Regions from separate parts of the Halobacillus sp. B29 genome, predicted to be linked through region 3. Evidence: riboswitches for the same ligand, from Rfam matches in the RefSeq annotation. Region 3 holds a riboswitch; each other region holds the start of a gene.

Region 1 (4,247 bases), on a different contig from region 3:
AATGTGGAATCACCCCGAAAGACACGACCAGCATAAGCCGACCATCAAAAGGATTGCGGTTTTTCAATCCGTTGATGAACGGCTTATGTCTCGAGTGTCTGGGTGATGGAACAAGTCGAGTTGTTTCCGTAGCCACCCTCATCGATTTTAGGCAACGGGCCCAAGTTATCTCGAAACTGAGTCTTCCACTAAACGTTCCTTTAGCTGAATAAGTTATCAAATTAGCAAATACTTAACGGGGTTATGAAAAGAAGGGGAACATGTTGGCTTTATAGAAATTCTAAAAGACGCTGATTAGGAGGCGATAGGATGGAAAAAACAGTTTTAATAACGGGTGCTTCAAGCGGTTTTGGTTTTCAAACAGCCGTAAAGTGCGCAGAACGAGGATTTCACGTGATCGCAACTATGAGAAATATGGATAAAGCTAAGGCATTTTTTTCAGGAGATATAGATGAAGAAATTACTCGACGCATTGAAGTCTGGCCACTTGATGTGACCGATTCTTTCTCATTATTTGAATTTGAAAATCGAGTGCAGCAAACGGAACGAATTGATATATTAGTCAACAATGCAGGATACGCTTTAGGTGGATTTGTTGAACAAGTTCCTATTGAAGCGTACAGACGTCAATTTGAAACGAATCTCTTTGGCGTCATTCGTGTAACCCAAGCCATTCTGCCAATCATGAGACGGCAGAAAAGCGGAAAGATCATGAATGTCAGTAGTGTGAGTGGTTTAATAGGCTTTCCGGGATTATCCGCCTATGTTGCATCCAAGCATGCACTGGAAGGATTTTCAGAAAGTCTGAGACTCGAGATGAAACCATTCGGCATCGATGTAGCACTAATTGAGCCAGGGTCCTATCAGACGAATATCTGGTCCTCCGGGATGGAACTTCCTGAGGAGGCCCACAATCCTGAATCCCCATACGCCGATTACATGAAAGATCTTTGGAAAGCCATGCAGCAGGGGAAACGGAGTGACCCTGGTGATGTGTCCCGGCTCATGACCAGGCTTGCCGGCAAAGACCACTTACCCAGACTGAGATACCCGATCGGCCCCGGTGTCAGGTTCAATATTATCCTGAAAAGGGTGCTGCCCTGGGCATGGCTTGAAAAGCTGATTCTGAGCCAAATACAATCCTCCTAGTTTCGTAATCCAAAATCTGGGTAACAGTACAGAAGGAAATGAAAGGGGAGATCGGTCATGGCAGAACAACCAATCATATTAAAAGGAGCAGAGGAAATCCGCTTCGAAGGGAATGAAGTAGGTATCCTCATCTCTCACGGATTTACCGGCACGAATCAAAGTATGAGACCTCTGGCGGAAGCTTATGCAAAAGAAGGATACACCGTTTGTGCTCCGCGATTAAAAGGTCACGGAACAACACCTGAAGATATGGAAACCACCTCTTATGAGGACTGGATCGAGTCAGTGGAAGATGGCTATCATTGGCTGAAAAATCGTTGCGACATGATTTTTGTGGTTGGTTTATCCATGGGTGGTACACTAGCTCTTCATATCGCAAAGAAATTCCCAGACATAAAAGGCGTGATTCCTATTAATGCGGCTATTAAAATTCCAGCAATGGAAGGAACGGTCGCTATGGAAGAGCGTTTTATAGATGCGATTGGTTCCGATATTAAAAATCCGGAAGTGGAAGAGCTGGCTTATGAGAGAACGCCTGTACGTTCAGTCAATCAGCTGCTTACCTTAATGACCCAGGTGGAAGAAGGGATGTCAGATATTCATTGTCCGATTCTAATTTTTGTATCGGATGAAGATCATGTGGTTCCGCCTCATAATTCAGAGATGATCTTTGACTCCGTTTTTTCTGAACATAAAGAAATTGTCCATTTAGAAAACAGCTACCATGTGGCTACGCTCGACCATGATCAAGACTTAATTATTGAGCGAAGTCTGGAATTCTTTGAAATGTACGCCAAGACAATGGGGTAACCATCAGATCGCCATTGGGTAAAAGAAAGATTAGTTGAAGATTTAACGGAAAACTACTATAATATGGAATATCAAGAAAAGTAACGGTATAAAGCCTTCAAGGGGAGCCCTCCGGCTGAGAGTGAACGATGTTCAGACCCTTCGAACCTGTCAGTTAATACTGGCGCAGGGATGGCGGCTTTTTTGATGGTGCAATGCAGTCGGGAATCCTCCATCAGGAAGCTTCCCTTTGGCATTGCTTTTTTTGTGTCTTTAAAAGGAGAGGATACAATGCAAAATAGACGAGTATTATTTATGGTAGAAGTGGCGATTTTCTCAGCCCTTGCCATCTTGCTAGATATTATTCCGTTTCTATCCTTTAAATTGTGGGCTCAGGGCGGATCGATATCATTTGCCATGGTTCCGGTCTTTATTATGGCCTTCCGCTGGGGTGTGAGAGGCGGAGTGTTAACCGGATTGTTACTGGGATTCTATCAGATCCTGACCGGGGCCATCATTATCACTCCTATGCAAACCGTGATCGACTACATTCTGGCATTTGCGGTCATTGGTCTTGCAGGAGTAGTAGCGAAACCATTGTGGAATTCGATTAAAGAAGATCATAAAAAGTCGTTAGTCATGTGGATAGCTATCGGCTGTCTTATTGGCAGTTCTCTTAGGTTTATCGGTCACTTCATTGCCGGTATTATATTTTACGGGAAATTTGCACCAGAAGGTCAGCCTGTTTGGTTATATTCTCTGCTCTACAATGGCGGCTATATGCTCCCTGCCTTTATCCTGAGTGCCCTTGTTGTCAGCCTGCTCTTTGTGAAGCGTCCCAAGTTAATCGTAAGATAAATAAAACCCTGACTAGAGTCCCTCTTTCTAGTCAGGGTTTTTAGGTGGATCCACCTATTATTTACCAGGTTTGAGCCAAAAGGATTAGGGCTAAACTGTAAAGTATTTAAAAAGGGGGACCGTAACGTGAAGAAACTTAAGAACTTACATAAAAGCAAGGTCTTTTGGATTATATTGGCATTTATACTCATACTTTCTATTACGATTGGTTATCACACATCCTGGAAGGCTCTTCCTGAAGGAGTTTCGTATGAGGGAGATGTTCATTCCATGGATGATATTGAGTTCTTTTACGATCTGACTTATGAGAATGAATCAGGGGAAACGGTGCACGACAGGCAGATCTTTCAGGAGTTAAATAACACGATTGCGGAAGCGGATGACTTTATTGTCGCAGACATGTTTTTATTTAATGGTTACACGAATGGAGAGAAAGATTTTCCTGCTATTTCAGAGAATCTGGTAAACGCCATTGTCCGTCAGAAAGAAGAAGTTCCGGATCTTAAAGTTGTGTTTATTACCGATCAGATTAACACGATTTATGGATCCTATGAATCGGAGACCATTCGCCGTCTGGAAGATGCTGGGGTAGATGTGGTTTTAACAAATTTGAATAAACTGCGCGACTCAAACCCTGTCTACTCCAGCATCTGGCGTCTGTTCTTTTCCTGGACAGGCACAGAAGGAGAAGGCTGGATCGGTAACCCACTGGCTAAAGAAGCACCGGATGTTACCTTGCGCTCATATTTAAAACTGCTGAATATTAAAGCCAATCATAGAAAGCTGCTCGTTACAGAGGATGCGGCTATGGTTTCGACAGCCAACCCTCATGATGCAAGTGGCTATCATGAGAATGCAGCGTTTAAGATGGAAGGTCCGATTATTAAAGATATCTTAGAGGCAGAGGAAGCTGTGGTCAATTATTCTGGAGAAGCTGACTTCCCAGCGTATGAAAACCGCTCCTGGGAGAAACAGGAAGGTAACTTAACGGCTCAGTTTGTTACGGAAGGAAAAATCTATCGCTCGATACAGCAAGAGTTGAAAAAAGCGGGAGAAGGCGATGAAGTGTGGCTCGGCATGTACTACTTGTCGGATCGCAAAATTATAGACCTTCTGGACAAGGCAGCGGATCGAGGGGCAACCGTCAATATTGTGATGGATCCGAATAAAAAGTCCTTCGGCCATGAGAAACCTGGACTTCCTAACCTGCCGGTAGCAGCGGAAATGCAGCGGCTTGGAAATAACAACATTAACCTACGCTGGTATGATGTCAATATTGAACAGTACCATGCCAAAATGCTGTATATTAATAAAGGAAGCGATAGTGTAATCATCGGGGGTTCTGCGAATTACACCCGCCGTAATCTGGCGAATTTAAACCTGGAAGCGGATGTGGTGATTAAAGGGAATTCAGAAGAGGACGTTTTTCAAGAGGTAGACCAATACTTCGA
Region 2 (4,247 bases), on a different contig from region 3:
ATTTCATGATTATGGAAATTCCATGGGAGGTGAGGTTCGGAGATATTCTGCAGGATGTTCTTCGTTTAATAAGTGAAGAAAAGCAGACCGGACAGCAGCGAGCCGAAACCATCCGACAGGAATTGATTAATTGTGTATTGAATGGCAAAGGATTGCAGGAAATCACCACGATTCTTTACGATAATACTCATATTCCTGCTGCTATCAGTGATCATAATAAACAAATCAGGGCTAATCAGCAATTCGACCGTTATTTTCTGGACGTGCTGAACGGAAAAGAAAACGAAGCGTTTCAACTCGTTTCTCCCGAGCCTTTTAGTGATCATCCATTAGTTCATTACATTGAAAAATATGAGATTGGTCCGCATTTTTGCTATCAGCTGACGATCCTTTCGAATTATAAAAAGCAAGGATATCTGCTGTTTAAGCCAGAGGAGGACCATGAATTGTCATGGGTGGATTTATCGATTTTAGAGCATACGTTAACGGCCTGCGCTTTATATTTTGTAAAAGAAAACGCAATCGAAATGACCGAAATCCGCTTGAAGGATAACTTTCTGCTAGAACTTGCCAAAACCGAAGTCGATATCGATAAGTCGCTCCTGGCAAAAGCTCACCTCCTTGGATATGATTTAGAGAAACCATATGTATGTCTCGTAGGGGATATTCGATTTAAAAAGCAGGTTGATGGTCCCGTAGGTTCAGAGGAACATTCGGTCCAATCTTCCTCCATGCACAGCCGGAACTACTATATTCAAAAGGAAGTGACACATGCAGGCGATGTGCTGAAGCGTCAGACGATGACCACTTTTGATGAAGGGGAAGTCATTGTTTATATAGAAGCGGATGCCAAGACATACACGGAGACAGCCAATCAGTTTCTTGATCTTGTGGAGCGGCGCCTTCACGAGTTACTTGCCGGTATTACGATTTCCTGGGGAGTCTCCTGCCATAAAGATGGCCTGTACAACTTCCACCAGAGCTATGAAGAGGCCGCTACCGCTTTAAATATCGGGCGCCAGAAACATGAAGATGGTGACCGCACTTTTTTCAGTGATACACGAATGAATCGCTTGTTAATGGCCCTATCACACGAAAAGGAAATTGAGTTTATTGTCCAGAATACCTTGGAGAAACTAATTGAATATGATCAGCGAAGACAGACCGACTTAATTCATACGTTCATTGTTTATAACAAATACAACAGTAACGTAAGCCAGACGGCCCGTGCCTTAAATCTTCACCGCCAGTCGTTGCTGCATCGCTTAAGGAATATTGAACAATTAACAGGGCTTTCCTTATTGGATGCAGATGATCTTTTCCTCCTGGAGCTCAGTGTGCGATTATGGATGTTGAAGAAAATAGAAAAATGAGCGCTTCTTCTGCAAAGGAGCCGCTCATTTTTATTTATTATCTGTCGGCGACGATTGTTTCTAAGTCTTCGTTCCTTGAACCAATTCTAGTTAATTGAATCTCCCATACATCCTCTTCCTCAACATAAGAAATCATCTTTACGGCTAAAAGTTTGTCCCCCGGAATCTCCATTAGAGCTTTAGACAGAGCCTCAGAAGCTTCTAAATCTGCACCCTCTACATGGCTCATTTCGAGAACCGTCACTTCTTCTGCTTCTGCCTGAGAAGGGAAGGATTCACGGACCCCATTTTTCACCCACACTTCTACTTGTTTCCCTACCCAGCGGTCTTTAGGAGCGCCTGAGACCCACATCGCATTCGCAGTACTGTCAGAATTAGAGTCCAAGGGGGAGACCACTAGGATTTGGTCCTTTTTCTGCTCCATAACAAATCCAGTAATTTCAGGAGGCGCAGGATTTTCCTGTTCGGGTGATTTTTTGGAATCACTATCAGAATTAGAAGTTGGTGCAGAGCCGCACCCGGCCAGAATCAAAGCTATGAAAAATATGCATCCCCAAGCTTTCATGGACTTGCCTGCCTTTCTATTTGGATTTTTGAATAATTTTCCATGACATCTATCTTTAACTTTGTTATAGTGTAAAACAACCAAGTGAATCTATGATTATAACTACTAGGGGAGCCTAAATAGGCTGAGAGGAAAGCAAAGAAGCATTCCGACTCTTAAGAACCTGATCTGGTTAAGACCAGCGGAGGGAAGTAGTCTACTATTTTTTATTAGACATTACCCTTTTAAGTCAGGTCCTTCCCAGGATCTGGCTTTTTTATTTTTCCCCTACGGAAGGGAGGACAGACATGAACAGAACAAGATTACTAACGACAATGGCTGCTTTCGTTGCGATTGGAACACTTGGTGCTCAGCTACTATGGTTTCCAGCAGGCGTGGCAAAGGCTTATCCAGTCCAGCATGCGGTAAATGTGATGGCAGCTATTACACTTGGTCCTTTACCGGCTGTAGCCATAGCTTTTATGATCGGTCTCTTACGAATCCTCCTGGGGTTAGGTACCTTGCTGGCGTTTCCTGGAGGAATGATCGGTGCTTTTCTTGCGGGTATCTTATACAAATGGATTCAGAATAAAATGGCAGCCGTTGCCGGTGAAGTGCTTGGTACCGGAGTTATTGGAGCCTTATTCGCTGTTCCATATGCCAACTTACTCATGGGCAGCTCATCTGGAGCTCTGGTATTTCTTCCATCTTTTTTAGTCAGCAGTATATCGGGCGCTATGATAGGATGGATCATCGTCACAAGAGTTAAATTGGAAAAATATATCTTACAACCATAATACACGGAATCTACTAGGGGCGCGAGTGTTCGCTGAGATAAGGAAATAAATTCCTTGGTCCCTTAACACCTGATCTGGATCATGCCAGCGGAGGGAAGTAGTAAGCAGCCCCACTCTCTCCCTCCCTTAGTAGCTTCCGAAAAATCAGGAGGCATATTCATGTCATTTACAGAACAGTTAAGACAAGAAAATCATGATATATTTGAAAGAATTTTTCATCATCCTTTTGTTGAAGGGATTGGAAATGGTCGTCTTCCCTCAGAATCTGTTGCTCATTATATAAAAGCAGACTACGAATATTTAAATGCGTTTATGCACATTTATGGAGTTGCAATTTCCAAGTCTTCGGAGCGTGAAGATATTCAATATTTTAACGAACAGGTTAATTTTGTTCTTCATAGTGAAGTACACCCCCATCATAATTTGTGCGAGTATATCGGCATTCGGTACGAGGATCTTCAAGGTTACCCGCTCCCTCCAACGGCTGATCATTATGTGAAGCATATGATGTACCATGCTCAAATGGGAGGTCTTGGTGAAATTATTGCCGCACTGCTCCCTTGTCCTTGGACTTATTTAGAGATAGGGAGATATTTGATGGAGGAGTATGAGCCTGACCAAGATCATCCTTTTTCTCCCTGGATAAAATTCTATGCCGAAAGCGAGATGCAAATTCTGACGGATCATTTACGAAGCCGGCTGGATCATTTAGCTGAACAGGCTTCAGAAAAAGAACTCAATCGTATAAGAGATGCGTTTCGGAAAAGCTGTCAGCTGGAATGGTCTTTTTGGGAAATGGCTTATACATGTGAAGAATGGATTGAAGGAAAGGCGGTGGATGTTAAATGAACCACGTTCCATGCGCACTGACTATTGCAGGTACAGATCCAAGCGGAGGAGCAGGTATCCAGGCAGATTTAAAGACATTCCAGGAATTAAAATGCTACGGGATGTCCGTGATCACATCTGCTGTAGCTCAAAATACAACAGGGGTAAAGGATATTCACCATCTTCCCCTTGATTTCCTGGAAAAACAACTGCAGTCTATTTCTGAAGATATGCCGGTCCAAGCCTTAAAAACAGGAATGATCGCTCAAAAAGATATGATGAAAGTAATAGCCGAGTGGATCCCGCAGATCAACGCTTATTATGTAATGGATCCTGTTATGATTTCTCAAAGTGGTGATTCATTAAGTGAGGAAGAATCTCGGGAGGTGTTACGAAAACAGCTGCTACCTTTAACGTCTTTAGTAACCCCTAACATCCCGGAAGCGGAAGAAATAACCGGGGAAAGGATTGAAACGGAGGAAGATATGAAAGAAGCAGCTGAAGCTATCGTTAAGAACTTCGGAGCAGGTTCAGCCTTAGTCAAAGGCGGGCACAGAGCAGGTTCAGCCATCGATTATTTATTTGATGGAAATGAGATCCATACCTTCGAATCCGAACGTATTCAAACAAAAAATACTCATGGGACCGGCTGTACTTATTCAGCAGCGATTACTGCTTACCTGGCGCAGGGACTCTCGCTAGTTG
Region 3 (4,247 bases):
AAGATTTCGTCAGCTGATCGACGACTAATTTATTCATGAGAACCACTTCCTTTCCTTTGCCAGTTTGTGAGTCTATTTTCTAATAAGTTAATAAGCAGGAAAAATAGCAGGCTTAACCCCATTATTAAAAAAATGGCTACAAAAACCCGGTCTGTGCGGAAAGAGGAAGAAGCGAGTGTCATATAGACTCCTATGCCTCTATTGGCCCCGAGCCATTCCGAAATAACAGCGCCCATGACACTGTAGGCTGCGGATATTTTCACCCCTGAAAAAATAGCCGGCAGGGCGTTTGGCCATTCCAGTTTCCTGAAAATCTGTCCCTTCGTAGCACCTGCCATTTTCATATAATGCATCCATTCAGGGTTTGTCTGACGAAGACCATCCATGGCTGCAATCGCAATAGGAAAGAAGCAGACAAGTACGATTATAATCAATTTAGGTAAAGCCCCGAATCCAAACCATATGACAAGCAAAGGAGCAAGGACGATGATCGGGATGTTTTGTGACAAGATGAGTAAGGGATACAAGGCTTCTCTTACTACTGGGAGCAGGTGAAGAAAGACCGCGAGTAATATCCCGAACATAATCCCAATCATAAATCCTGTAAAAGTTAAAAAAATGGTTGAAAAAAGGTGGGGAGCGTAACCCGCCCAGCCGTTTATGCCTGTTTCCATAATTAAGCTAGGGGGTGGTAAGAGCCATCTAGGGAGGTCAAACCAACGAGTGCAAAGCTCCCATAAAAGAATGAAAAGGAGGAGAACCGCAACGGGCCTCCATCCTTTGATGAATCTTTCAGTCATGTTCGATATTTCGATGTTAAATCATCCATCGAAGCTCCTGATGGCTGATAAAGAACTTTAATCTGAGAAATGACATTGCTGCACCCTTTTTCAACCATAACTTCGTTCATTTTTTCGATTAAACCAAAAATGGTGGAGAGCTCTCCTTCGATCGTTGTTTCAAGAGGGTGGACTTCGTACTTTAGCCCCGATTTTTCAATGAGTGAAATCGCATGATCCACATAAGGGATAACATCCTCGTTCTTCTCGGTTTTGGGTATGATTTGAATGCTGACAAGTGAATTAGACATCTCATTTTCCTCCTTTATTCTGGTAAAAATTCGTTCGTAAATGCCTCATTAGCCTTCAGTTTTTCTTCAAGTAAGTCATGATTGTACATCCACTCGGCGTAATTGCTCCAGACCTCATCCTTTTGAATGCCCCACTGATCTGCATCATCTTTATATTTAGGTGACAGCCATTCTTGACTGGCTTTTACCAGCTCTGGTTCGAGGTCCGGCACAGCTTCGATGAGAATATCAGCCGCCTGATCAGGTTTTTCGATCGCAAATTCGTATCCTTTTGAGACAGCAGCCATAAATGCTTGTACAGTCTCAGGATTCTCATTTATCATCGTTTCGCTCGTCGTTAAAACAGGTGTATAATAATCCAACTTCTCAGAGTAGTCCGTTAGGTATTGCATATTAAGTTCTTGTCCTCGAAGTTCGGCTTCTACACCTGTCCACCCGTAATAAATCCAGGCAAAATCGATATCCCGTTCTACGGCCGTAAAAAAGTCCGTATTTCCCATATTTACAATTTCAACCTCAGAAACATCCGCATTTTCTTTCTGCATGAGAGAAGAGAGGACCGCTTCTTCTACAGGAGCCCCCCAACCACCGTACGTCTTTCCTTCGTAATCAGCTGGAGAGGTAATGCCTTTATCCTTGGGAGAGGCAAAACCTGACGTATTATGCTGGATAATAGCTCCGATTGATACCACAGGAATGTCCTGAATACGAGCTTCTGTCAATGTTTCTTGAGCGCTGATCCCAAATTCTGCTTTTTGCGAGGCGACAAGCTGATCGGCACCCGCTTCACCTGGAAGCATGATTTCCACATCCAGTCCTTGCTCCTTAAAAAAACCTTCAGCTTGAGCCACATAAATTCCGGTGTGGTTGGTGTTAGGCGTCCAGTCCAGTACCAGTTTGACCGAGTTCGTTTCCTCTTGCTTGGCTGAAGCTTCTTCATTTTTCCCGTCATTGGATGAGCAGCTAGTTACTGCTAAAGCCGTCATGAGTAGGATGATTATTTTTTTCAATTGATTCCCTCCCAATTATATGTTCATCAGAGAGATTAATAGAGTAGAGGGAAGAACCGGCGGTGGTATTCCAGAGTTTAATCCATACAAAAAGCACCCTGGTACCATAACCTAGGGTGCATATATAGTAATCGATCAGAAATATCGGCTACTTATGTTTCCTACGCTGGTATCAACCAGTTCAGGTTCTAAGGGTCAGTATCATTAAAGGATACAATCTCAACCAGCTACACTGGTCCCCCTACATTGAAACTATTCAATTTGATGAACAACGTTATAATTTTACTGTGCCATAACGAAGTAGATTTAGCAAGTACTATAATCTTATTCCTAGTAAACAGATAGGTTTTTTATGTTAAGATAAAAGAAATCGTTATTACAGAAAGGGAGTTCCTTTTTATGAGTAAAATTTATGTACTTCACGAGAACGATGAGTGGACCGTTCACTTAACAGAACGTTTAGAAGAATTAGAACTGCCATATGAATTATGGCACCTGGATCAAGGTACATTAGACTTAACAGAAGAGCCGCCGGAAGGGATATTCTATAATCGGATCAGTGCATCCTCTCACACGAGAAACCACCGTTATGCTCCTGAATTTGCTGGGGCAGTCCTTTCCTGGCTGGAACGCTACGGCAGGACGGTCGTAAATGGAACAGAAGCATTGAACCTTGAAATAAGTAAAGTGAATCAATACATGGCACTGAATCAACAAGGGATCCGCACTCCAAAAACGATCTCAGCTGTTGGGAAAGAGAATATATTGAAAGCTGCAGATAAGCTGGGAATGGATTCATTTATCACAAAGCACAACCGTGCTGGTAAAGGACAGGGCGTACAGCTGTTTCATTCTAAAGAAGCACTTCAGGAATATGTGAAAGGCTCTGGATTTGAAGAACCTGTCGATGGTATCACCTTAATTCAGCAGTATATCGAAGCACCAGAGCCGTATATCGTACGTCATGAGTTCGTAAACGGGAAGTTTCTTTATGGAGTGAAAGTAGACACGTCCGAAGGATTTGAATTGTGCCCGGCTGATGCGTGCTCGATTGAGGATCAGTTCTGCCCAACCGATGCAGAAGAATCAGAGGAAAAAGCAAAATTTGAAATTCTGGAAAATTACCGTCCAGCAATTATTGACGACTTCGAAGCTTTTCTACAGGCAAATCATATCCAAGTGGCCGCTATTGAAGCTATTCAAGATCAAGATGGGAACTTATATGCTTACGATGTGAACACGAACACGAATTATAACACGGATGCGGAAGCAAAAGCCGGCGTGTACGGAATGCTTGAGCTTGCTAAGTATTTAGGGCGCCTGCTGGAACCAGTACGCGTTTAATATAGAAAGCCATTTTCCTCTGAGGAAAATGGCTTTCTTAAATAGAAATTAGTTTAATGACGTTTGCTTAACCAGAGAACTCCTGATTTGGCGAGCCTTGGTAAAACACCGGTCATCGGTTTTTGAAGCATGTTGCCAAAGCCATCATTCTTACCAAGAGAACCTAAAGCGCCTTTTAGTTTAACCTCGCCGGGAGGAACCGGTACACGATTTTTAAGAAAGGCCAATATGACTTCCGCTACTTTTTCTCCTTGTTGTCCTGCTAATTGAGCACTTGGAGAGTGTTCGGCAGATGCGCAGTCTCCGATCACGTAAACGTTTTGGTGGCTTGGAACCTGATAGTAATCATTTACAATAACCTTATTTTGAATATCTTTATCAAAAGGAAGCTCTCTAACCAGGTAATTCGGCTGCACACCTGCTGTCCAGACCGTAACATCATTCATATAGCAGAGACCGTTATTGCAAACGCCGTCTCGTTCAACGTATTCTACGTTCGCGTTATGAATGACCTCCACATCATGCTCATGGAACCATTTTTCTACATACTTCTGAATTTTATGGTCGAATGCTTTCAGTACCGTCTCACCACGATCGAGCAAGCGAATGTTTAAATCAGAACGGCTTTCGCGTACTTCTGAAGCCACTTCGATACCGCTTAATCCCGCTCCGACAATCGTCACTTTTCCGTAGGCTCCCAAATTATTAATGGAGTAGCCTGCGCTTCGGGCTTGGGAGAAAGATTGTACACTTTCCGTAAACTCCCTTGCGCCTTCAATTCCGTGATAATTGTCCTCACATCC

Evidence for each region. Region 3 has a riboswitch for thiamine pyrophosphate ahead of ACTWP7_RS00735 (ABC transporter substrate-binding protein). Riboswitches for the same ligand answer to the same signal wherever they lie in the genome.
Region 1: it holds a riboswitch for thiamine pyrophosphate, as region 3 does, so the genes downstream of both, thiT (energy-coupled thiamine transporter ThiT) here and ACTWP7_RS00735 (ABC transporter substrate-binding protein) in region 3, are expected to answer to the same signal.
Region 2: it holds a riboswitch for thiamine pyrophosphate, as region 3 does, so the genes downstream of both, thiW (energy coupling factor transporter S component ThiW) here and ACTWP7_RS00735 (ABC transporter substrate-binding protein) in region 3, are expected to answer to the same signal.

What each region holds. Positions count from the first base shown of each region.
Region 1 is NZ_JBQQCM010000004.1:163,523-167,769, reverse strand. Features, by position in the region: gene ACTWP7_RS07070 (SDR family oxidoreductase) at 310-1,149, shown strand; gene ACTWP7_RS07065 (alpha/beta hydrolase) at 1,207-1,959, shown strand; TPP riboswitch at 2,050-2,148, shown strand; gene thiT (energy-coupled thiamine transporter ThiT) at 2,230-2,796, shown strand; gene ACTWP7_RS07055 (phospholipase D family protein) at 2,923-4,247, shown strand, end outside.
Region 2 is NZ_JBQQCM010000005.1:209,490-213,736, reverse strand. Features, by position in the region: gene ACTWP7_RS08865 (PucR family transcriptional regulator) at 1-1,373, shown strand, start outside; gene ACTWP7_RS08860 (DUF3221 domain-containing protein) at 1,411-1,938, opposite strand; TPP riboswitch at 2,036-2,145, shown strand; gene thiW (energy coupling factor transporter S component ThiW) at 2,226-2,714, shown strand; TPP riboswitch at 2,720-2,827, shown strand; gene tenA (thiaminase II) at 2,874-3,563, shown strand; gene thiD (bifunctional hydroxymethylpyrimidine kinase/phosphomethylpyrimidine kinase) at 3,560-4,247, shown strand, end outside.
Region 3 is NZ_JBQQCM010000001.1:155,013-159,259, forward strand. Features, by position in the region: gene ACTWP7_RS00720 (ABC transporter ATP-binding protein) at 1-37, opposite strand, end outside; gene ACTWP7_RS00725 (ABC transporter permease) at 30-800, opposite strand; gene ACTWP7_RS00730 (thiamine-binding protein) at 797-1,090, opposite strand; gene ACTWP7_RS00735 (ABC transporter substrate-binding protein) at 1,105-2,100, opposite strand; TPP riboswitch at 2,242-2,353, opposite strand; gene ACTWP7_RS00740 (ATP-grasp domain-containing protein) at 2,500-3,444, shown strand; gene ACTWP7_RS00745 (NAD(P)/FAD-dependent oxidoreductase) at 3,498-4,247, opposite strand, start outside.